One region of the Mesorhizobium sp. P2_F8 genome, then DNA from elsewhere that is predicted to be linked to it. Evidence: predicted binding sites of a transcription regulator. Region 1 holds the regulator's gene; each other region holds the start of a gene.
The links. The regulator LexA, encoded in region 1, represses DNA repair genes until DNA is damaged. The targets are predictions, from matches to a motif close to TGTTCNNNNTGTGTTCNG.
Positions count from the first base shown of each region.

Region 2: AC1DZP_RS05405 (PA0069 family radical SAM protein) is a predicted target of LexA. The motif match lies at 3,162-3,179, and genes of this name have one in related genera.
Region 3: AC1DZP_RS12705 (DNA recombination protein RmuC) is a predicted target of LexA. The motif match lies at 3,309-3,326, and genes of this name have one in related genera.
Region 4: uvrA (excinuclease ABC subunit UvrA) is a predicted target of LexA. The motif match lies at 1,851-1,868, and genes of this name have one in related genera.

Region 1 covers NZ_JBFUFB010000006.1:437,889-442,386, forward strand. Annotated here, with positions in the region: gene kynU (kynureninase) at 1-1,094, opposite strand, end outside; gene AC1DZP_RS17750 (GntR family transcriptional regulator) at 1,253-1,990, shown strand; gene lexA (transcriptional repressor LexA) at 2,350-3,087, shown strand; gene AC1DZP_RS17760 (ComEC/Rec2 family competence protein) at 3,081-4,498, opposite strand, start outside.
Region 2 covers NZ_JBFUFB010000002.1:343,063-348,597, reverse strand. Annotated here, with positions in the region: gene AC1DZP_RS05420 (F0F1 ATP synthase subunit B) at 1-511, shown strand, start outside; gene AC1DZP_RS05415 (F0F1 ATP synthase subunit B) at 522-1,013, shown strand; gene AC1DZP_RS05410 (ribonuclease HII) at 1,087-1,782, opposite strand; gene AC1DZP_RS05405 (PA0069 family radical SAM protein) at 1,933-3,087, opposite strand; gene AC1DZP_RS05400 (glycosyltransferase) at 3,238-3,756, shown strand; gene AC1DZP_RS05395 (hypothetical protein) at 3,903-4,877, shown strand; gene moaB (molybdenum cofactor biosynthesis protein B) at 5,025-5,535, opposite strand, start outside.
Region 3 covers NZ_JBFUFB010000004.1:395,622-401,156, forward strand. Annotated here, with positions in the region: gene AC1DZP_RS12690 (transglutaminase-like domain-containing protein) at 1-492, shown strand, start outside; gene AC1DZP_RS12695 (cation diffusion facilitator family transporter) at 585-1,559, shown strand; gene AC1DZP_RS12700 (GFA family protein) at 1,587-1,991, shown strand; gene AC1DZP_RS12705 (DNA recombination protein RmuC) at 2,005-3,276, opposite strand; gene def (peptide deformylase) at 3,380-3,910, shown strand; gene fmt (methionyl-tRNA formyltransferase) at 3,916-4,851, shown strand; gene AC1DZP_RS12720 (GNAT family N-acetyltransferase) at 4,848-5,357, shown strand; gene truA (tRNA pseudouridine(38-40) synthase TruA) at 5,446-5,535, shown strand, end outside.
Region 4 covers NZ_JBFUFB010000006.1:85,721-91,255, reverse strand. Annotated here, with positions in the region: gene uvrA (excinuclease ABC subunit UvrA) at 1-1,701, opposite strand, end outside; gene AC1DZP_RS16025 (hypothetical protein) at 2,422-2,724, opposite strand; gene AC1DZP_RS16020 (ATP-dependent Clp protease proteolytic subunit) at 2,805-3,410, opposite strand; gene AC1DZP_RS16015 (SRPBCC family protein) at 3,437-3,937, opposite strand; gene AC1DZP_RS16010 (ArsR/SmtB family transcription factor) at 3,952-4,266, opposite strand; gene AC1DZP_RS16005 (cupin domain-containing protein) at 4,312-4,701, opposite strand; gene AC1DZP_RS16000 (single-stranded DNA-binding protein) at 4,913-5,431, shown strand; gene AC1DZP_RS15995 (DUF2306 domain-containing protein) at 5,459-5,535, shown strand, end outside.

The sequences.
Region 1 (4,498 bases):
CCGATCACGCCGCGCTCAATCAAGGCCCGCATCACCTGGTAGCCGCTGGGGTGGATGAATGACACCTGACTGCCGCGCTCCTTGCCGTTGCGCGGACTTTCAAGCTCGAGCCCGTAGGCGCCGCACCTTGCTTCGACCAGCTGGATGAACAGATCGGTCAGCGCGATGCTCTTTTGGCGCACCGCGGTCATATCGACGTCGTTCCACAGGTCAAGCGCGCCCTTGAGCGCCCGCATCGACAACACCGGCTGCGTGCCGCACAAGAACCGGCGGATGCCGATTCCGGCGGCATAGCCCTGTTCGAAGGCGAACGGTCGCGCATGCCCCCACCAGCCGCTGAGCGGCTGATAGACATCACCATGGTGCCGCTGTGCGGCATAGATGAAGGCTGGCGAACCCGGGCCGCCATTAAGGTACTTGTAGGTGCAGCCGATGGCGAAATCGGCATTGGCGCCGTCGAGTTCGACCGGCAGCGCTCCGGCGGTGTGACAGAGATCCCAGACGATCAGCGCACCGGCCTGATGGGCCCTGCGCGTCAGCGCCGCCATGTCGCGCAACTGGCCGGATTTATAGTTGACGTGGTTGACCAGGATAACGGCGACGCGCTCGTCGATCAGGTCCTCGATATCAGGCGCGTCGACGCCCTCGAGCCGCAGGACCGTACCCGGCCGGGTCGAAGCAACGCCCTCGGCCATATAGAGATCGGTCGGGAAGCTGTCACCCTCTGCGACGATGACCGACCGGTCCGGACGCATCGCGAGCGCCGCATGCAGCACCTTGTAGATATTGATCGACGTCGTATCGCAGACCACAGTCTGGCCGGCCGCGGCGCCGATCAGGCGTCCGAGCTGGTCGCCGAGTTCGACCGGCATGTCGAACCAGCCGGCGGTGTTCCAGGCACGGATGAGATCCTGCGCCCATTCCTGTGTGGCGGCCTTGTTCAGTTCGTCGAAGACGGCGGGAGAAGCCGCGCCAAGCGAATTGCCGTCGAGGTAGATCACCCCTTGCGGCAAGACGAAACGATCGCGCATGGAACGCAGCGGATCCGCGGCGTCCATCGCCTCGATTGCAGCGAGATCGAGAGTTGCATTCATGGTCGACTATCCCCGCGCATGGGCTCAGATGAACATATCAGGTGAAACCGTTGGCGATCATGGGCAGTCCCTTGGGTGTTGTCAAACATTATATATAATTTACGCAATGGAAGGATTTCATATATAATCACTCGACCAATTGGTACGGATGGTCGGCAATGCTGGACGACGAGCAATTCTCGAAGACAGAAGCAGCCTACAGGCTGCTGCGCCGCGATATCCTCACCACCCGTCTGAAGCCCGGCGCGCCGCTCAAGCTCAGCGCGTTGCGCAACAGCTACGGCATCGGCTGGACACCGCTGCGCGAGGCGCTCTCGCGGTTGGAGGCAGAACGCCTGGTGACCGCCATCAGCAATCGCGGCTTTGCCGTCGCCGCGGTCTCGCGCAACGAGTTGGAAGATCTGTCACGCGCCAGATTGGTGGTTGAACTGCCTCTGCTCCAGGAATCGATCGAGAAAGGCGGCCGTGAATGGGAGGACGCCGTCGTTGCCGCCCATTACAGGCTGTCGCGTAGCAGGACCGCGGTCGACGACCCGTCCGACGAAGTGGTCGACGAATGGGATGAAAAGCACGAGGCTTTCCACGCGGCATTGCTCAGCGCGGCAACATCCCCCTGGCTGCTGACCTTCCACTCCACGATCGCGGATCAGTTGCGTCGCCATCACCGCTTTCTTGGCCTGGCGCCAACCTTGCGGGCGGCCGCCGGTCTCCAGCATGGCTACGAAGAGGCCATGGAGGCGTTGCGCCAGGCCATCGCGATCGAACATCACACCGCGCTCATGGAAGCGGCGCTGGATCGTGACATCGAGCGCGCGAAAACCCTGATGGTTGCCCACATCGGCTACACGCTGCATGTCTATGTCCATGCGGGCGACGGCAACACAAAAAAGCGGTAATGCGACGAGGAACGATATGGGCAATTCCTCCGCCAAAGTTGGCATTTTGGCTCCCTTTCGTTCACGGGAGCCACGACCGGTGAAGTGAACCGAGCCCCCTTGTCGAGCTCCAGCGTTAGCCGAGGCCAAGCCCGACACAGGGTGGGCCGCAGGCCATTAACCATAGCAATTTCAATCCAACCAAGCGCTCGGCGGTGGCAGGCATGCGTCGATCGCGACGACTGCCGGGGCGCCAAATAATTTCAGCCGCCTTAACAAGTTCATTAAACTTTAAACGGTTGCGGAACACAACTGGAACAGATAGTGTTTGTTCTGGGTTTGTTTTTCCGATTCTGGTTTTGGGTAACCTGGGGGCTGCCATGCTGACGCGCAAACAACATGAACTGCTGATGTTCATCCATGAACGGCTCAAGGAAAGCGGCATTCCGCCATCCTTCGACGAGATGAAGGAAGCGCTCGACCTTGCCTCCAAATCCGGCATACACCGGCTGATCACGGCGCTGGAGGAGCGCGGCTTCATTCGCCGCCTGCCCAATCGGGCGCGCGCGTTGGAAGTGCTGCGGCTGCCGGATTCGATCGCGCCAGGCCTCAACGCGGCAAAGAAGTTCTCGCCAAGCGTCATCCAGGGCAGCCTCGGTCAAGGCGGCCTTGGCCGGCAACTCAAGCCTGCGTCTTCGCGGATGCCTTCGGCCGGCAATGACGACGACGTGGTCTCCGCCGTGTCGATCCCGGTCATGGGACGCATCGCGGCCGGTGTGCCGATCGACGCCATCCAGCACCAGACGCATTCGATCTCGGTGCCGCCGGACATGATCATGGGCGGCGAACACTATGCCCTGGAGGTCAAGGGCGACTCGATGATCGAGGCCGGCATCTTCGACGGCGATACTGTCATCATCCGCAATGCCGATACAGCCAGCCCGGGTGAGATCATCGTGGCGCTGGTGGATGAAGAGGAAGCGACGCTGAAGCGGTTCCGCCGCAAGGGTGCCTCGATTGCTCTCGAAGCCGCCAACCCGGCCTATGAAACCCGCATTTTCGGACCGGACAGGGTCAAGGTGCAAGGCAAGCTCGTCGGGCTGATCAGGCGCTACTGAGCAGGGCTTGCGACCGGCTTTTCGGGTTTGCGGTAGGGTGGCAGGCCCCTCGCCTCGCGCGAAAACTTGCGCTGCGTGTGCCAGGGCCGGTATGACCCGTCCACCGCGAAGCTGATCGTCGCAGGCGTGGTCGCCGATTGGCGATCGAAGAAGACGGCCGCACTACCCTTGCGGGCCAGTTGTCGCTTGGTGATGACGAGCACAAGTGGATTGTGACAGGGGTCATAGGCCGTGGCGTCATTGATGACGATCAGGTCGGCGAAGCCGCAGGCCATCCAGGCGTCCTTTCGGTCTTCGACATGCGCGATGATCGCACCGGACGGATGCTTGGCGAGGCAAACGCCCGATGTGCAATAGAAAGGCGCGCCCGACGGCAGCTCGGCGGCATCGGCTATCTCGAATTGCCCGTCTTCTTTGCTGAACACCTCCGGCATGACGATGGTCTCGGATGTCAGCGCGCGTTTCCAGTTGTCGACCGTGAATTCGTTCGGGCGTGCCCGGCTGACGGCGAGTTCGCCAGCCCCGATCGGCAGCGCAACCAGCCTGGCGTCCTCAGAGATCAGCACGTCCGGTGCGGGCGTGTCCGAGACGGTCAACAGGCCCGCAAGCGCGAACGGAAGGGCTGCGAGCCGCAGCCATGTCGTCGCCACCGTCGCAATGACCAAGGCAATCGCCACCAGCAGGACGGACTGCTGCGAAATCAACCCGACCGCGTCGACCGGCGAGCGCTCGGAAATCCATCCGGACATGGCGATCATCACCGTCAGGCCTTTGCCCATCACGTAAAGAAAGGGGCCATCGGCGCCAAAGGGCATCGCCAGCGCACTGAGGACGGCGAAAGGCATCACAACCAGCGAGACGATTGGCATGATGGCGAGATTGGCGAACAGGCTGAGCGGCGACACCCGCTGAAAATGCCAGATGGCAAACAGCGCCGTAGCGCTGCCGGCGATGATGGAGGTCATGGCAAGGCCCCCCATCGCCAACAAGAATTTTCGCGTGAGAAAGCCAGGCAGAGATCGCCGTGGCGGCGGCGGTTTCGTTTTCGCCGAACGATGATCAGACCAGCCGGCATAGGCACCGACCAGCGCCGCGGTCGCCGCGAACGACATCTGGAAACTTGGGCCGACCACTTCATGCGGCGACACCGCAATGACCGCGATCGCCGAGATCGCCAGGTTGCGCATGGTCAGCGCCGCCCGATCGAACAGCACGGCAATCAGCATCACCGCCAGCATGATGAAGCTGCGCTCTGCGGCAACGACGACGCCTGAGATGACAAGATAGGCGGCGATCGAGAAAAGCGCGGCGGCCGCGGCRTATTTCTTGACTGGCCGGCGCGCGGAAAAGTCCGGAAACAGGGCGAAGGCGCTGCGCATCAGCATCATGATTGTGCCGGCCACCAGCGCCA
Region 2 (5,535 bases), on a different contig from region 1:
CAGCGTGCCTGCCGAAGCGCACGGCACCTTTCCGCCATTCGATCCTGCGACGTTCCCGTCGCAGCTTCTGTGGCTGGCGATCACTTTCGGGCTGTTCTACCTCTTCCTGAAGCGGGTCGCGATGCCGCGCGTCGCGGGAATCATCGAGGTCCGCAACGACCGCATCACGCAGGACCTCGACCAGGCGAGCAAGTTGAAGGGCGAGGCCGACGCTGCCGTTGCTGCCTACGAGCAGGAACTGGCGGAAGCCAAGACCAAGGCCAACGCGATCGGCCAGCAGGCCGGCGATGCGGCCAAGGCCGAAGCCGAGACCGCACGCAAGAAGGTCGAGGCGGCCCTCGACGAGAAGCTTGGCGAGGCCGAAGCCCGCATTTCTTCCATCAAGGCCAAGGCCATGAAGGAAGTCGGCAGCATTGCCGAGGACACCGCTTCGGCGATCGTCGAGGCATTGGTCGGCGGCAAGGCTAGCAAGGCCGAGATCGCGGCCGCGGTCAAATCCGTGGCCCGGTGAGGAGCGCATCATGGATTACACATCTCTCGCGACGCTCTGGGCAACGATAGCCCTCATCATCTTCCTCGGCGTTGCCGTCTACATCAAGGTGCCTGGCATGATCGCCAAGGCGCTGGACGCCCGCGCCGCCAGGATCAGCAACGAGCTGGATGAAGCGCGCCGGCTGCGCGAGGAGGCCCAGCAGTTGCTCGGCCAGTACCAGCGCAAGCGCAAGGAAGCCGAACAGGAGGCCGCCGACATCGTTGCGGCCGCCAAGCGCGAAGCCGACATGCTTGCTGCGGAAGCGCACAAGAAGACCGAGGACTATGTCGCCAGGCGCACAGCACTTGCCGAACAGAAGATCGGTCAGGCCGAGCGCGACGCCATCAGCGAAGTCCGTGCCAGCGCCGTCGACATCGCCGTCGAGGCTGCGCGTGCGCTGCTCGCCGGCAAGATGGACGCCAAGGCCGGCGCCGACCTCTTCAAGGCATCGCTGGCGGATGTGAAATCCAAGCTCAACTGAGCCTGTAACTATCGAGTAAAGAAAAAAGCCGTCCGGGAAACCCGGCGGCTTTTTGTTGTGGAAAACTATCCGCTCAATCCAGGCCGGCGAGGCTCTCGTCTTCCGCAACCTCCGTCCCGCCAAGCCTGAACGGCGCGAAGGAAACGCGGTGCAGCCGCGCCACCGGCCCATGCGCTTCGATCGCCGTGCGATGGCGGGCCGTGGCGTAGCCCATGTGGACCTCGAACCCGTAGCGATCGTGATGGTTGCCGCAGCCGCACATCATGCGGTCGCGCATCACCTTGGCGACGATCGAGGCGGCGGCGATCGATTGCGAGCGCTGGTCGCCCTTGATCAGCGCGCGTCCGGCGCAGGGCAGCCCTGGCGGCACGTCGCGTCCGTCTACGAGCGCGAGCTTCGGTTGGATCGATAGCCCGACCAGGGCGCGGCGCATCGCTTCCAGGCTGGCCTTGAGGATATTGCTGCCGTCGATCCCCTCGGCGCTGATGGACGCCATCGAAACGCCCAGCGCGGAGCCAAGAATTCGCACGAACAGCGCTTCGCGCTGCAGATGGCTGAGACGTTTGGAATCGTCGAGCCCGTCCGGAATGTTGGCGGGGTCGAGCACCACCGCCGCCGCTACCACCGGCCCAGCCAGCGGACCGCGGCCGGCCTCGTCCATGCCCGCCACCGGCCACAGGCCATCGGCCATCGCCTTCGTCTCGAAGGAGAAATCGGGTTTCTCGATGATCTCAAAGAGAAGCGGAGAATCGGAACGCGCGCGAGCCATGTTGCGGCGAGGTTCGCATCGGCTCCGATTCTCCGCAAGTCCCTCCGGGTCGGGTGGGGCGCCGGACCGGGAGGGCACCGTCTGCAGGCCGGGGCAGGCCGGACGGGATTCTTGTGCCGCGACAGGTCAAACCGCCGCGGTGAATTGTTTTCAAAGCAGGGTCAGCTGCACCTGGTCCTTGCCGCCGGCCACGAACTGATCGGTCCGAAGCGTGCGCCGTTCGACGTTGAGGCCGAGCCGCTTGGCCGTGATCTCAAAGCGCCGGCCGATCTGCCAGGCGTAGGGACCAGCACCCTTCATGCGCTTGCCCCATTCCGAATCGTAGTCCTTGCCGTCGCGCATCGAGCGGATCAGCGACATCACGTGGCGGTAACGGTCGGGATAGTGGCGCAGCAGCCAGTCCTTGAAGATCGGACTGACCTCCAGCGGCAGGCGCAGCACGACATAACCCGCTTCGCGCGCACCGGCGGCGCGTGCCGAATCGAGGATGCGTTCCATCTCCTGGTCGGTCAGGCCGGGGATGATCGGCGCCACCATGACCGAGGCCGGAATGCCGGCATCCGAAAGCCGTCGGATCGCCTCCAGCCGCTTGGTCGGCGTCGAGGCGCGGGGCTCCATCGTCCTCGCCAGCATACGGTCGAGCGTCGTCACCGACAGCGCCACCTTGGCCAGCCCGCGCTCGGCCATGCGCGACAGGATATCGATGTCGCGCGTCACCAAAGCGGACTTGGTGACGATGCCGACCGGATGGCCGCGCGCTTCCAGCACTTCGAGGATCTCGCGCATGATCCGGTATTGCTTCTCGATCGGCTGGTACGGATCGGTGTTGGTGCCGATCGCGATGGTGCGCGGCTGGTAGCTGTCCTTCGACAGTTCCTTGTCGAGCAGTCGCGCCGCATCCGGCTTGGCGAACAGCTTCGATTCGAAATCGAGGCCCGGCGAAAGGCCCATGAAACTGTGCGTCGGCCGGGCAAAGCAATAGACGCAGCCATGTTCGCAGCCGCGATAGGGATTGATCGACCGGTCGAAGGAGATGTCTGGCGATTCGTTGCGAGTGATGATGGTGCGTGGCTTCTCGACCTGCACCTCGGTCTTGAAGGGCGGCAGTTCCTCCAGCGAATTCCAGCCATCATCGAAGACATGCCGGCTGACCGGCTCGAACCGGCCGGATGGATTGATGCCCGCCGACCTGCCGCGATTGCGGTCCGGACGGACACGCACGCCACTCTGCTCGATCATCGCATTGGCCATCTCGGCTCTTCCAGCTCCGAAAGCTGCAATGTCGGCGCGCACGATCTGTTCCATCTTCGCCCGCTCCCAGGGACTGTCCATGTTGTGTCGAATCGCTCTGTTCATGAAATTATTCCTATTTCGCCGATGAGAACAAAGCAAGAACTTTTTATGGTGCGCTGCAAAAACTGGCGCTGCGTTCGGCTTTCCGCTATTCGGCTAATGATGCTCAGTGTCCTGATCGAAACCCGCAATGACGAGGAGGGCCTCGCCCGCACGCTCGCCTCGCTGATTGGCGGCGCGGTCGAGGGCGTGGTGCGTGACGTCCTCGTCTGTGACACGGGTTCCACCGACCAGACGCATCGTGTTGCCGAGCATGCCGGCTGTCAGTGCGTAACTGGCGGTATCGCTGCGGGCATCCGCCAGGCCAAGGGTGACTGGCTGCTGCTCCTGGAGCCGGGCTCGCGGCTGATGGATGGCTGGATCGATGCGGTCGTTGCCCACACGGCCAGGCAGACCATGGCGGCACGCTTCTCGCGGGCGCGGGGCAGCCGCACACCGTTCCTGGCCCGGGTGTTTTCGGGAAGCCGCGCCTTGGCCGACGGATTGCTGATCAGCAAGCTTCAGGCCGCGGCAGCGTCGAAGAGTGCCGGCAGCGCCGAGGCCATCGCACGCGGCCTCGCGACAAAGCGGCTCGACGCCGAAATCTGGGTGGCACCTCCGAAGCAGCTCTCCCCGGAGTGATCTTTTGCAGCTGCTCTCTTCATTGTGCATTGCACAAAATCTGACGCGAGGTTAGTTTCCCGGTCAGACGGGTGGATTGGGTTTGGGTCATGCCGAGTGATGAGCACCGATGCGGCATCGGCGCCACGCTCATAGCCGAGGACCCGATGAAGCTTTCAACCCCCGACAAATCCGGCGCTGCCAGTCTTGAAGCCGTTGCGCGCAACGGCAGCCTGCTGCGCCGCATCGCCGTGCGCATTCCGACCTATCTGACGGACCTGCGCGAAAACCCTGCCTGGCTGCCGATGTTCGTGCTGGCACGCACAATGCCAGGACGCCGGATGCATTGGCTGGGTGCAAAACGCGCTCGTCCGGCCTATGATTCTGGAGATACGATGTTTGCCGGCGTCGACCGCGAAGCCGTGGTTGAAGCGCTGCGCTCCGACGGGCTGTTTTCGGGCCTGATGCTGCCACTGGCGGCCCATGAAGAGATCGCCAGTTTCGCCCAGCGCACGCCTTGCTTTGGCAATTTCGATCGCCGTCTCGAATTCATGCCGGGTGAACATGCCGAGGCCGAGAAGCGCTTCGGCCGCTCACTGCTCAGCGGACATTTTTTCGAGCGCATCCTCGACTGCCGGGCGGCACTCGCCATCCAGCGCGATCCGCTGCTTCTGGATATTGCGGCGCACTATCTCGGCGGCCAGGCAAAACTGATCACCACGCGCGTCTGGTGGAGTTTTCCGACGGGTGAGGCTACGGACGCCGACAAGAACCTTGCCTCGCTCGGCAAGTATCATTTCGACCTCGACGACTGGCGCATGCTGAAATTCTTCTTCTATCTCAAGCCGGTCGACGCCGACACCGGCCCGCATGTCTATGTCCGGGGCAGTCACAAGCGCCGCAGCCTCAAGCATCAGCTCACCTTGCTGGTCGGCCATCCCGCACAAGAGGTTCTGGATGTCTACGGCGAGCACAGCCCGGTGACGCTAACCGGTGAAGCCGGTCTCGGCTTCGTCGAGGATCCGTTTGGCTTCCACATGGGCACGGTGCCGGCGCGCACGCCGAGATTGATGATGGAGGTCGGCTTCGGCGTGTCGCCGCCCTCACGCCGGCGCTTTCATGGCGAGCCGGTCATCCGCTGAAAGGGAACCATCCCAGCCGGTCCCGCCGTCAAAATCGTGGCCGAGACTATTCATGCGGCATCCGGTTGGGAATGACACTTCGAAGGCGCAAGCAGTGTTCTGCTGGCGAAACCGAGGTCGGGCGCTTGAATTGCTTGCCGTTTGGCCTCAACCGCGCCGCAGATGCTCGTCCAGGCGCGGCATGATCTCGACGAAGTTGCAGGGCATGTGCCGGTAGTCGAACTGCGCCTTCAGGATGCCATCCCAAGCGTCCCTGCAGGCGCCCGGCGAGCCCGGCAGCACGAAGACGAAGGTGGCGTTGACAACCCCGCCGGTCGCCCGGCTCTGGATCGTCGAGGTGCCGATCTTGTCGTAGGAGATGCGGTGGAAGACTTCCGAAAAGCCGTCCATGCGCTTTTCGAAGATCGGCTCGAGCGCTTCCGGCGTCACGTCGCGGCCGGTGAAGCCAGTACCGCCAGTGGTGATGACGACGTCGATCGCCGCATCCTTGGACCAACCAAGCACCTTGTCGCGGATTTTTTCGCGGTCATCGGTGACGATATCGCGGGCGGCGAGGACGTGGCCGGCTTCAGTGATGCGGTCGGCCAGTGTCTGGCCGGATTTGTCGTCGGCGAGGCTGCGCGTATCCGAGACGGTCAGCACCGCGATGCGGATCGGG
Region 3 (5,535 bases), on a different contig from region 1:
CCCAGCCGCTTTTGCGAGAGCGACCTTCTGGCGAGCGAGGCATGGCGGCTGTTCGGCCACACGCCGCTGGGCATTGCGCGTGTGCAGGCGATCTGCGACTTCGTCCACAATCATATCGTCTTCAACTACGGCAATGCGCGGCCGACACGCACCGCTGCGGAAGCCTATCGCGAACAGAGTGGTGTCTGCCGCGACTTCGCGCATCTCGCGGTCACCTTCTGCCGGGCGCTCAACATCCCGACGCGCTACTGCACCGGCTACATCAGCGACATCGGCACGCCGAAGCCGTGGTCGAGCATGGATTTCGCCGCCTGGATGGAAGTCTATCTCGGCGGCCGCTGGCATGCCTTCGACCCGCGCAACAATGCGCCGCGCATCGGCCGCATCCTGATCGCCTCCGGTCGTGACGCCGCCGACGTGCCGCTGACCCATATCTTCGGACCGGGCACGCTCGCCGGTTTCAAAGTTTGGACCGACGAGATCGTCGAATAGTCGACCGAACGAGCCGACGGTTCGCGCGTTATGGTCTTGTGGAGCTTTGACGGGCTGGCCGTTAGACTGGCGCCTTGAACGGGGGCAGCATCATGGCCGGGCATGGCGGCTCAAAAAGGGTGATCTACGCGGCGCTCGCCGGCAATCTCGCCATCGCATTGACCAAGTTCGGAGCCGCTTTCTTCACCGGCAGTTCGGCGATGCTGTCGGAAGGCGTGCACTCACTGGTCGATACCGGCAATGGCGGCCTGCTGCTCTATGGCATGCACCGCGCCGCCCGCCCGGCCGATCGGACGCATCCGCTCGGTCACGGCCGCGAACTCTATTTCTGGAGTTTCATCGTCGCCCTTCTGGTCTTCGCGCTGGGCGCCGGCGTCTCCTTCTACGAAGGCGTGATCCACATCATGGCGCCGGAGCCGGTCGTCAACGCCAAGGTGAACTACATCGTTCTTGGCCTGTCCTTCCTGTTCGAGGGCAGCTCCTGGCTGGTGGCGCTGAAGGAGTTCCGCCAGCAGAAGGGCAAGCAGGGCTGGCTGCAGGCCGTGCAGTCGAGCAAGGACCCCAGCGTCTACACCGTGCTGTTCGAGGACAGCGCCGCCCTGCTCGGCCTGATCGTCGCCTTTGCCGGCATCCTTGCGGCGGAGCTGCTGGAGATGCCGGAGCTCGACGGCGCCGCCTCGATCGGCATTGGGCTGATCCTGGGCGCGACGGCGATCTTCCTGGCCCGCGAAAGCAAGGGGCTGCTGATCGGCGAGCCGGCCTCCCCAGAGGTGCAGAGACACGTGCTGGCGATCGTCCAGCAGGATCCGGCGGTGCAGCAGGCGAACGGCGTTCTGACCGTCCACATGGGGCCGCAAGAGATCGTCGCTGCTCTCAGCATCGAGTTCGAGGATCACCTGACGGCGCCGGAGATCGAAGCCTGTGTGGAGCGCCTGGAGGCGCGGCTGAAGACAGAGATGCCGGAGATCGCCAGGCTGTTCGTCAAGCCGCAGACGACCGGGACCTGGGAACAGCGGCGCAAGATTGTTGAAGCCGCGTCAGGAGACGAGCCGGATCAGGCCGGTTAAGATGTCGGCGAAGCAGGGAGAAACAAGATGAAAATCGACGGCGGCTGCCATTGCGGCGCTATCACCTACGAGGCGGAGGTCGACCCGGAAAAGACCTCGATCTGCCACTGCACCGACTGCCAGAAACTGACCGGCACGGCCTTTCGGGTGACTGTTCCGGCGCCTGAGCATCATTATCGGATCACAAAAGGTACGCCGAGAATCTATATCAAGACCGGGGCAAGCGGCGCCAAGCGCGCCCAGGCTTTTTGTGCCGACTGCGGGTCGCACCTCTACGCCACGTCGGTTGGAGATGGTCCAAAGGTCTATGGAATTCGAGCGGGAACCGCGCGGCAACGCGAGGATTTGATCCCGACACAGCAGAAATGGCACAGTTCAGCGCTGCACTGGCTGCCGGAGTTCCAGGGCATGACCACCGTGGAGGAGCAGTAGCGCTGCTGCGGCGTCAGTCGTCGCCTTCGACGACCCTCAGCCTGAGTTGCCCGGTCTTCGAATCGGCGACGCGGGTCCCTGTCTCGACCTTCGCGGTGGCAGGCGGTGATGCTGCTTCGGGGCCAGCCTCACCGTCGGGCTGGGCGCCGAACTCCAGTGCCTCGATCTTCTGGCCGCGTCTGGTCACCTTCGACGTCGAGACGAGGATGTCGTCGATGTCCTTGGCCGACTGGCCGAAATGGACCTGCAGCTTGCGCACCCGCTCGTCGACGCGCGCAACGTCTTCCATCAGCCGGATGACCTCGCCCTGGATCAGATGCGCCTGTTCGCGCATGCGGGCGTCCTTGAGGATGGCCTGGATGACCTGGATCGACAGCATCAGCAGCGACGGCGAGACGATGACGACGCGGGCGCGGTGCGCCTTGTGGACGATGGCCTCGAAATTCTCGTGGATCTCGGCGAACACCGATTCCGACGGCACGAACATGAAGGCGGTGTCCTGCGTCTCGCCCTGGATCAGATATTTCTCAGATATATCACGGACATGGATCTCGATATCGCGGCGGAAGGCCTGGGCAGCGACCTTCTGCATGTCGGCGCCATCGGCGGCGCGGATGGCGTTCCAGGCTTCGAGTGGAAATTTGGCATCGATGGCGAGCGACGGCGCGCCATTCGGCATCTTCACCAGGCAGTCCGGCCGGCTGCCGTTCGACAGCGTTGCCTGGAACTCATAGGCCCCGTGCGGCAAGCCGTCGGCAACGATCGCCTCCATGCGCGACTGGCCGAAGGCACCGCGCGTCTGCTTGTTGGAGAGGATCGCCTGCAATTGCACGACCTGGCCGGCAAGCGACTGGATGTTGCCTTGCGCGGTGTCGATGATCGCCAGCCGCTCCTGCAATTTGGCCAGGCTCTCATGCGTGGATTTGGTCTGCTCGGTCATGGTCTGGCCGATACGGCCGGTCATGGCGTCGAGGCGCTGGCCTATCGACTGCGTCAGCTCGGCTTGGCGTGCCCCGAACACTTCGGCGATGGCGCCCATGCGGCCCTGCATCTCGGCCTGGCTTTGCAAGATGCCGGCCATCCGCGCCTCGGCGTCGCGGGCATGATCGGCGGCCTCAGCGGCGGCGACGGCGCGCGCCTTGGCCGACCGCCACAGCGCGATGACAAGCGCCACGAACAGGCCGAGAAACAGCAATGCGCCGACGGCCAGCGCATGGCCAAGCGTAATCGTGGAGGCGCCAAGCCGGGCGACAGGCTCCGAAAGGATGGATGTCAGATCATTCATGTGGACAGCATAGCCGATTCGCGGGGCTGGCACAGATCAAAACGTGAACGACGCCCCGGCGCCCCGGTTGACGCTTTTCGCTGGAGGTCTTAGGTGGAACGCCATGCCGATCAAGCCGCTCATCATCCTTCCCGACCCCATCTTGCGCCAGGTTTCGAAGCCGGTGGAGCGCGTCGACGGGCCTTTGCGCAAATTAGCCGACGACATGCTGGCGACCATGTATGACGCGCCCGGCATCGGACTGGCGGCAGTCCAGATCGGCGAACCGGTGCGCATGCTGGTGATCGATCTGGCCAAGGAAGACGAGACGCCGGCACCGCATGTCTTCATCAACCCGGAAATCCTGAGCAGCGCCGACACGCGCTCCGTCTACGAGGAAGGCTGCCTGTCGATCCCAGACTACTATGCCGAGGTCGAACGCCCGGCAGCCGTGCGGGTCAACTATCTCGACCGCGATGGCAAGCTGCAGGAGATCGAGGCCGAGGGGCTGATGGCGACCTGCCTGCAGCATGAGATCGACCACCTCAATGGCGTCCTGTTCATCGACCACATCTCGAAGCTGAAGCGCGACATGGTGGTGAAGAAGTTCAAGAAGCTCGCCAGGGACAAGGCGCCAGGCAAGATGGTGGGATAGGGGAAATGCCCCTTCGCGTCATCTTCATGGGCACGCCGGAGTTTTCGGTGCCGACGCTGCGGGCCATCGCCGAGGCCGGACATGAAGTTGCCGCCGTCTATACGCAGCCGCCGCGCGCCGCCGGGCGGCGCGGGCTGGAGCTGACGCCGTCGCCGGTGCAGCGCGAGGCGGAGCGGCTGGGCATCGAGACGCGCACACCGGTATCGCTCAAAGGCGAGCCCGAGCAGGCCGCTTTCCGCGCCCTGCGGGCCGATGTCGCAGTGGTCGTCGCTTATGGCTTGCTGCTGCCGAAGGCGGTTCTGGAGTCCCCCCGGCTTGGCTGCATCAACGGCCATGCCTCGCTTTTGCCGCGCTGGCGGGGTGCCGCGCCGATCCAGCGCGCGATCATGTCCGGGGACAGCGAAACCGGCATGATGGTGATGCGCATGGAAGAGGGCCTGGACACCGGCCCGGTGGCAATGGTTGAAAAATGCGCCATCGAACCCGATATGACTGCCGGCGATCTGCATGATCGGTTGATGAGTGTCGGCGCTGCACTGATGGTGGAAGCGCTGGCGCGACTGGAAAGGAAGACCCTGACGTTTACCGCACAAGCGGTGGAAGGGGTGACCTACGCCAAAAAAATCGATAAATCTGAGACTCGCTTGAACTGGACTCGCTCGGCGAGCGAAGTGCACAATACCATTCGTGGCCTGTCGCCCTTTCCCGGGGCCTGGTCGGAGATTGCAATTGGCGGCCGCCCGGAGCGGCTGAAACTGCTTCGCTCGACGCTATCGCAAGGCGCCGGCGAGTCGGGAGGAATTCTCGATGACCGGCTGACGGTCGCCTGCGGGGCAGGCGCGATCAGTCTGGTCGAAGTTCAACGGGCGGGCGGAAGGCCCGCTGCCGCGTCGGAATTCCTGCGCGGGGCCAAGATCGAAAAAGGAATGAAATTCTCATGAGCATGATGTCGATACGCGCGGCGACGCCGCGGGATCGCGAGGCCATCCGCCTCGTCGAGGAACACGCTTTCGGCCAGCAGGCGGAGGCCGGACTGGTCGACGCGCTGGTGACCGGCGGCGACGCCGTTGCCGAACTGGTGGCGGAAGAGGACGGCCAGGTGGTCGGCCATATCCTGTTTTCGCGACTGTTCGTGCAGAGCGGCGGCAAGAACTTTGCGGCCGTGGCGCTCGCGCCGCTGGCGGTCGAGCCCTCGTTCCATGGCAGCGGCATTGGCGGCGCGCTGATCCGCGAGGCGCATATCCGCCTCAGGGATGCCGGCGAGACGCTGGCCGTGGTGCTGGGTGATCCCGCCTATTACAGCCGTTTCGGCTACACCCATGCCCGCGCCGAAAAGTTCGAGAGCGAGTACCAGAGCGAGGCCCTGCAGGCACTGACCTGGGGCGACGCCCCAGAAGCCGGCAGGCTGGTCTACGCCTCGGCCTTCGGGTCGGCACTCGCCGCGTAAGCGGCATCTGAATGCGCCTCTAACTCAAAGAGATAGAGCATGATGTCGTCCGAAAGCCGCTTCACACTTTTCGGCATCATGCTCTAGCATGCCGCGTTTTCGCCTCGACATCGAATATGACGGCAGTCTGTTTGCCGGCTGGCAGCACCAGGCGGATCAGCCTTCGGTGCAGCAAGCG
Region 4 (5,535 bases), 350 kb from region 1:
CTCGACGACAATCACCGTGTTGCCGATGTCGCGCAGGTGCTTCAGCGTGTCGAGCAGGCGTGCGTTGTCGCGCTGGTGCAGGCCGATCGACGGCTCGTCCAGAACATAGAGCACGCCGGTGAGACCGGAGCCGATCTGCGAAGCCAGGCGAATGCGCTGGCTCTCGCCGCCCGACAGAGTGCCGGAATTGCGCGACAGCGTCAGGTAGTCGAGCCCGACATCATTGAGGAAGCGCAGCCGCTCGCGGATCTCCTTCAAGACGCGCACGGCGATCTCGTTCTGCTTGTCGTTGAGCGAAGCTGGCAGGTCGGTGAACCACTTGTCGGCGTTGCGGATCGACTGTTCGGTGACTTCGCCGATGTGCTTGCCGGCGATCTTCACGGCCAGTGACTCGGGCTTGAGCCGATAGCCCTTGCAGACCGGGCAAGGCGTCGCCGACATGAAGCGCTCGATCTCCTCGCGCATCCAGGCGGATTCGGTTTCTTTCCAGCGGCGCTCGAGATTGGGGATGACGCCTTCAAAGGTCTTGGTGGTCTTGTAGGAGCGCAGGCCGTCATCATACTGGAAGGTTATTTCGCGCTCGCCGGTGCCGCGCAGGATGGCCTCCTGGGCTTCCGCGCTCAAATCCCTGAACTTGTCGCCGAGCTTGAAATTGTAGGCCTTGCCCAGCGCTTCCAGCGTCTGCGCGTAGTAGGGCGAGGTCGATTTCGCCCACGGGCTGACCGCACCGTCGCGCAGCGAAACGTTCTCGTCGGGCACGACGAGGTTGGGGTCGATGGCGCGCTGGCTCCCGAGACCGTCGCAGGTCGGGCAGGCGCCAAACGGATTGTTGAAGGAGAAAAGACGTGGCTCGATTTCCGGAATGGTGAAGCCGGAGACCGGACAGGCGAACTTTTCCGAGAACAGGATGCGCTCGTGCGTCTCGTTCTTGGACTTGTTGACCGAATCCTCGCCGGTCTGGCTGGCGTCGAGCGGCTTGTCGGCGAATTCGGCGACCGCCAGCCCATCGGCGAGCCTCAGTGCCGTCTCGATGGAATCGGCTAGCCGGGTGGCGAGATCCCCACGCACGACGATGCGGTCGACGACGACGTCGAGGTCATGCTTGTACTTCTTGTCCAGCGCCGGCACGTCGGCGATTTCATAGAAGACGCCGTCGACCTTGACGCGCTGAAAGCCCTTCTTCTGCAGTTCCAGCAATTCCTTGCGGTACTCGCCTTTGCGGCCGCGCACCATCGGCGCCAGAATGAACAGGCGGGTGCCCTCCTCGACCGCCAGCACACGGTCGACCATCTGTGACACTGTCTGGCTTTCGATCGGCAGGCCGGTGGCCGGCGAATAGGGGACGCCGACGCGCGCGAAAAGAAGCCGCATATAGTCGTAGATTTCGGTGACGGTACCGACGGTCGAACGCGGGTTCTTCGAGGTCGTCTTCTGCTCGATCGAAATGGCCGGCGACAGGCCGTCGATCTGGTCGACGTCCGGCTTCTGCATCATTTCGAGGAATTGCCGCGCATAGGCCGACAGGCTCTCGACATAGCGGCGCTGGCCTTCGGCGTAGATGGTGTCGAAGGCGAGCGACGATTTGCCAGACCCGGACAGGCCGGTCATGACGATCAGGCTGTCACGCGGCAAGTCGAGATCGACATTCTTCAAATTGTGTTCGCGCGCCCCGCGAATGGAAAGATATTTATGGTCGGCCATTGCCGGTCGCCGCCTCAGAAGCTGGAATTTCCTGGAATGGCGGGTTTTCCCGGCCATCCCCTATGTAGGTAATTTTGCCGCCACGTCGAGAGACGCCACAATTCCCGACAAAAGCGTTTAACCGTCTTTCGCGTGAACGGGCAAGCGGAAAGAACAAAGGCCGAACACGCTCCTGACAAAGCTGTGCAAAACTGACTTGTACGTAACCTCCCGGTGATCACGTTTTTCGGTAACCGGCTATTGATGGTTGACGTCCCCGACTCAGGGGAGCAGTGTCCAGAAGTCAACTGAAGCCGGCCGTCTTTCGATGGCCTCGCCGCCAGAGGCGGCCTGCGAGACGCCGCAGGCATCTGCGATTTGTGCTTCGGGACGACACGTCGCAACGGACAAGGGAGTGGAGCCATGACGCCACCGGATCGTCCCCTAGGGTTCCAGTTGTCACTGGAGCCGCGGCAGGCATAAGTGCCAGGGTTTAGCGTTTGCGCCACCCGACAAACCGTGACCTGCCATATCCCACAAAAATCAGAGACTGCTAGTCGGATCGTCGGCTGAATGCCGCGGAGCATCCGAAATCAAACGCCGGCAGTACACTCCCGGCAAAATTGGATTTGAGATCCAAAAAGGCCCCGTCCGTTTGCGCAAAGCACGGCGGGGCCATTTTCATGCGCGGCTTGTTTTGTCGACCATGGCGCGGCGCACGACGCTGGACAGATCATGCAGTCAGTGGCGCGGCAGCCCGGTGGCGCCAGCGCCGACATCAACTGTGATGCTGCCTGAAATCCTGACATCCGTGTTGCCGATCTTGAACTGGCCGTTCCCATTGCTGGGGGATGCGTCGTCGGGTTCGGGCTGCGGAGCCGGCTTGGCGATGCGATAGTCGCTGGTCACGCCGGGCAGGGCGCCTTTCCGCACTGCTGGCGAGCTGTCGTCGGCAAGGGCGGTGCCGCTCATGGAGCCGGCAAGAGCGATCACGACCACGGCGATGACGCGATGCAATGTTCTGGACGGATGAGTGTCGGTCATCGCCCAGTTATAGGGGCGTGTCGACGAGGCGACCAGACCGGCGTCGTCAAATCTTCGACAGCCGGCGACGCGCTTCAGCCTCACGCGGCCTGTTTGCGCGTGTCGAAAACATGGTCGACTAGACCCCAGGCCTGAGCCTCGCGGGCCGTCATGAAGTGGTCGCGGTCCAGCGTGCGCTCGACCTCTTCATATGTGCGGCCGCAATGCTGCGCATAGAGTTCGGCCATATGCCGCTTTGTCTGGCCGATGCGCTCGGCATGGCGCTGGATGTCGGAGGCCTGACCCTGGAATCCACCCAGCGGCTGATGCAGCAGGATGGTGGCGTTCGGCAGCGAGATGCGACGCCCGGCCGTGCCCGCCATCAACAGGAACGAGGCCATCGACGCGGCAAAGCCCATGCACACCGTCGACACCGGGCAGCTGATGTATTGCATGGTATCGTAGATGGCGAAGCCGCTGGTCACCACGCCGCCAGGCGAGTTGATGTAGAGCGATATCTCCTTGTCGGGATTGTCCGATTCCAGCGACAGCAGCTGCGCGCAGACCAGCGCCGAAATGTCGTCGTTGATTTCACCGTTGATGAAGATGATGCGCTCGCGCAGCAGGCGCGAGAAAATGTCGAAGGCGCGTTCGCCGCGGCTCGATTGCTCGATCACCATCGGAACCAGATTGGCAAGGCCGCTCATTGTTTCGTCTCCGTCCGTTTCATTGTTCAGGCCGCGCGCAGCAACAGCAAAGGCGTGTTCGCGGCGGCCGGCCATCTTGGATTGCGCGACCCCAGCGAAAGCCTGCAGCCTGCGCCGGCCATGGCAACAGCGGGCATTGCCGTTCGGGCAAAACCGTCATGGACGATGCGCAGATGCGTGCCGCCGGAGACGGTGCGGGCGAGTGTGAAGGTGACAATGCTGTCGAGCGGGCTGTCGAGCCGAGCCTGCCGCCCGGCATCGCCTGGCTGCGGCCGCTCGCGCCAGGAATAGCGCAGCAGCCGTTCGGGCTCGGCGTCGATGATCTCGCATTCGATCGCCGCCTCTGGCCCGGCGAAGGCAAAACGGCTGCCGGTCTCAGGGCTGATGTCGTTCGGCATCATCCATGCGGCGAGCAGCTCGGGCACGGTCAGTGCGCGCCACACCTTTTCCGGCGGCTCCGGCAGGTCGCACTCAAACTCGATCGCGTCAGGCGCGGTGTTGGTGTCCGCGTGGCTTTGGTCTGTCATTGATCCCATGCTCTTCATTGATCCATGTCCTTCAAAACCGCCTTCAGCCTTTCGATGCGCTCCGGCCAGAAGGTCCGGTAGCGTTCGATCCAGGAGAGCAAGGGGGCAAGCCCTTGCGGGTCGGCGCGATAGTAGGCGTTGCGGCCCGCTCGCCGCTCGACCACCAAGCCAGCGCCGCGCAACACCGCCAGATGCTGGGAGACGGCGGGTTGCGACACCGTCATGCCGCTGCGCAATTCCGAGACGCTCATTTCGCCAGCGGCAAGCTGCTCAAAGACGGCGCGGCGCGTCGGGTCGGCAAGGGCGCGGAAAATCTCTGCTTCGATCATGACGAAAGCATAAGTCGATACTTATTGATTTGGCAAGCGCTGTTTTTACGAGTTTGCCGGAAGCCAGCGCCTCACCAGCCCGGCAGGTCCATCAAACGTCGCCTCGAAGATTGGCGACGCAAGCACGGCGTGGATGTGAAGCGTACCGGTGCCGACGTTCTTGAACCCGTGTTTCCTGTTCGCGGGAACAACGAGAGACTGGCCAGAGGTCAGGACGTTGTGCTCATCGTCGATCCACATCTCGGCCCTGCCGGCGATAACGGTCAGCACTTCCTCGACGGGATGCCAATGCGTTGGGGCACCTACCGTGGGCTCGACCCATTGCTCGAATATGCAAAGTTGCGATGCACCGTTGCTTGCCGACACATGCATACGCGTTCCCACACCTGCTCGCCATTGCTCGCGCGGCTGGTCCTCATGTGTGACGGAGTTCATTGATTGCCCCCGACCCATTCCCGATTTCATGGAAATTTCGGACCGGAACACTACATCTTGCTGACAAACATTGACAGAACGCCACGGGCGTCATAGAACGAAAAGGGAACAAAAACCTTGTGGGAAAAGCCAGCCATAGCAGGCGGCGATGGTCTGCAGCCTGTAAGGTGCTGCGACAAAAATTTGTTTCGGATGAGCGCGGAGAAATATCATGGCGGGTAGCGTCAACAAGGTCATTCTGGTCGGCAACCTCGGTGCAGATCCGGAAATCCGTCGCCTGAACTCGGGCGAGCCGGTCGTCAACATCCGCATTGCGACGTCGGAAAGCTGGCGCGACAAGAATTCCGGCGAGCGCAAGGAAAAGACCGAGTGGCACAACGTCGTCATCTTCAACGATCAGCTTGCCAAGGTGGCCGAGCAGTATCTGAAGAAGGGCATGAAGGTCTATGTCGAGGGCCAGTTGCAGACGCGCAAATGGCAGGACCAGACCGGCAACGACAAGTACACGACGGAAGTCGTGCTGCAGAAATTCCGCGGCGAGCTACAGATGCTCGACGCACGCGGTCAGGGTGAGGGCGGTCAGGTCGGCGGCTATGCCGGTGGCGGCAGCAGCCGTGGTTCCGATTTCGGCCAGTCCAGCCCGAGCGAAAGCTTCAATCGTGGTGGCGGCGCCAAGAGCGGCGGTGGCGGCGGTTCGTCGCGCGAACTGGACGACGAAATCCCGTTCTGAGGACAATCAGCCACCGGAGAGGCGGCAATGTCGCTGCAACCGCTGCTTGCCGCCCCTTCTCCGGTTCCCTGGCATGCCTTTGCGGCTTTCGCCGCGCTGGTGAT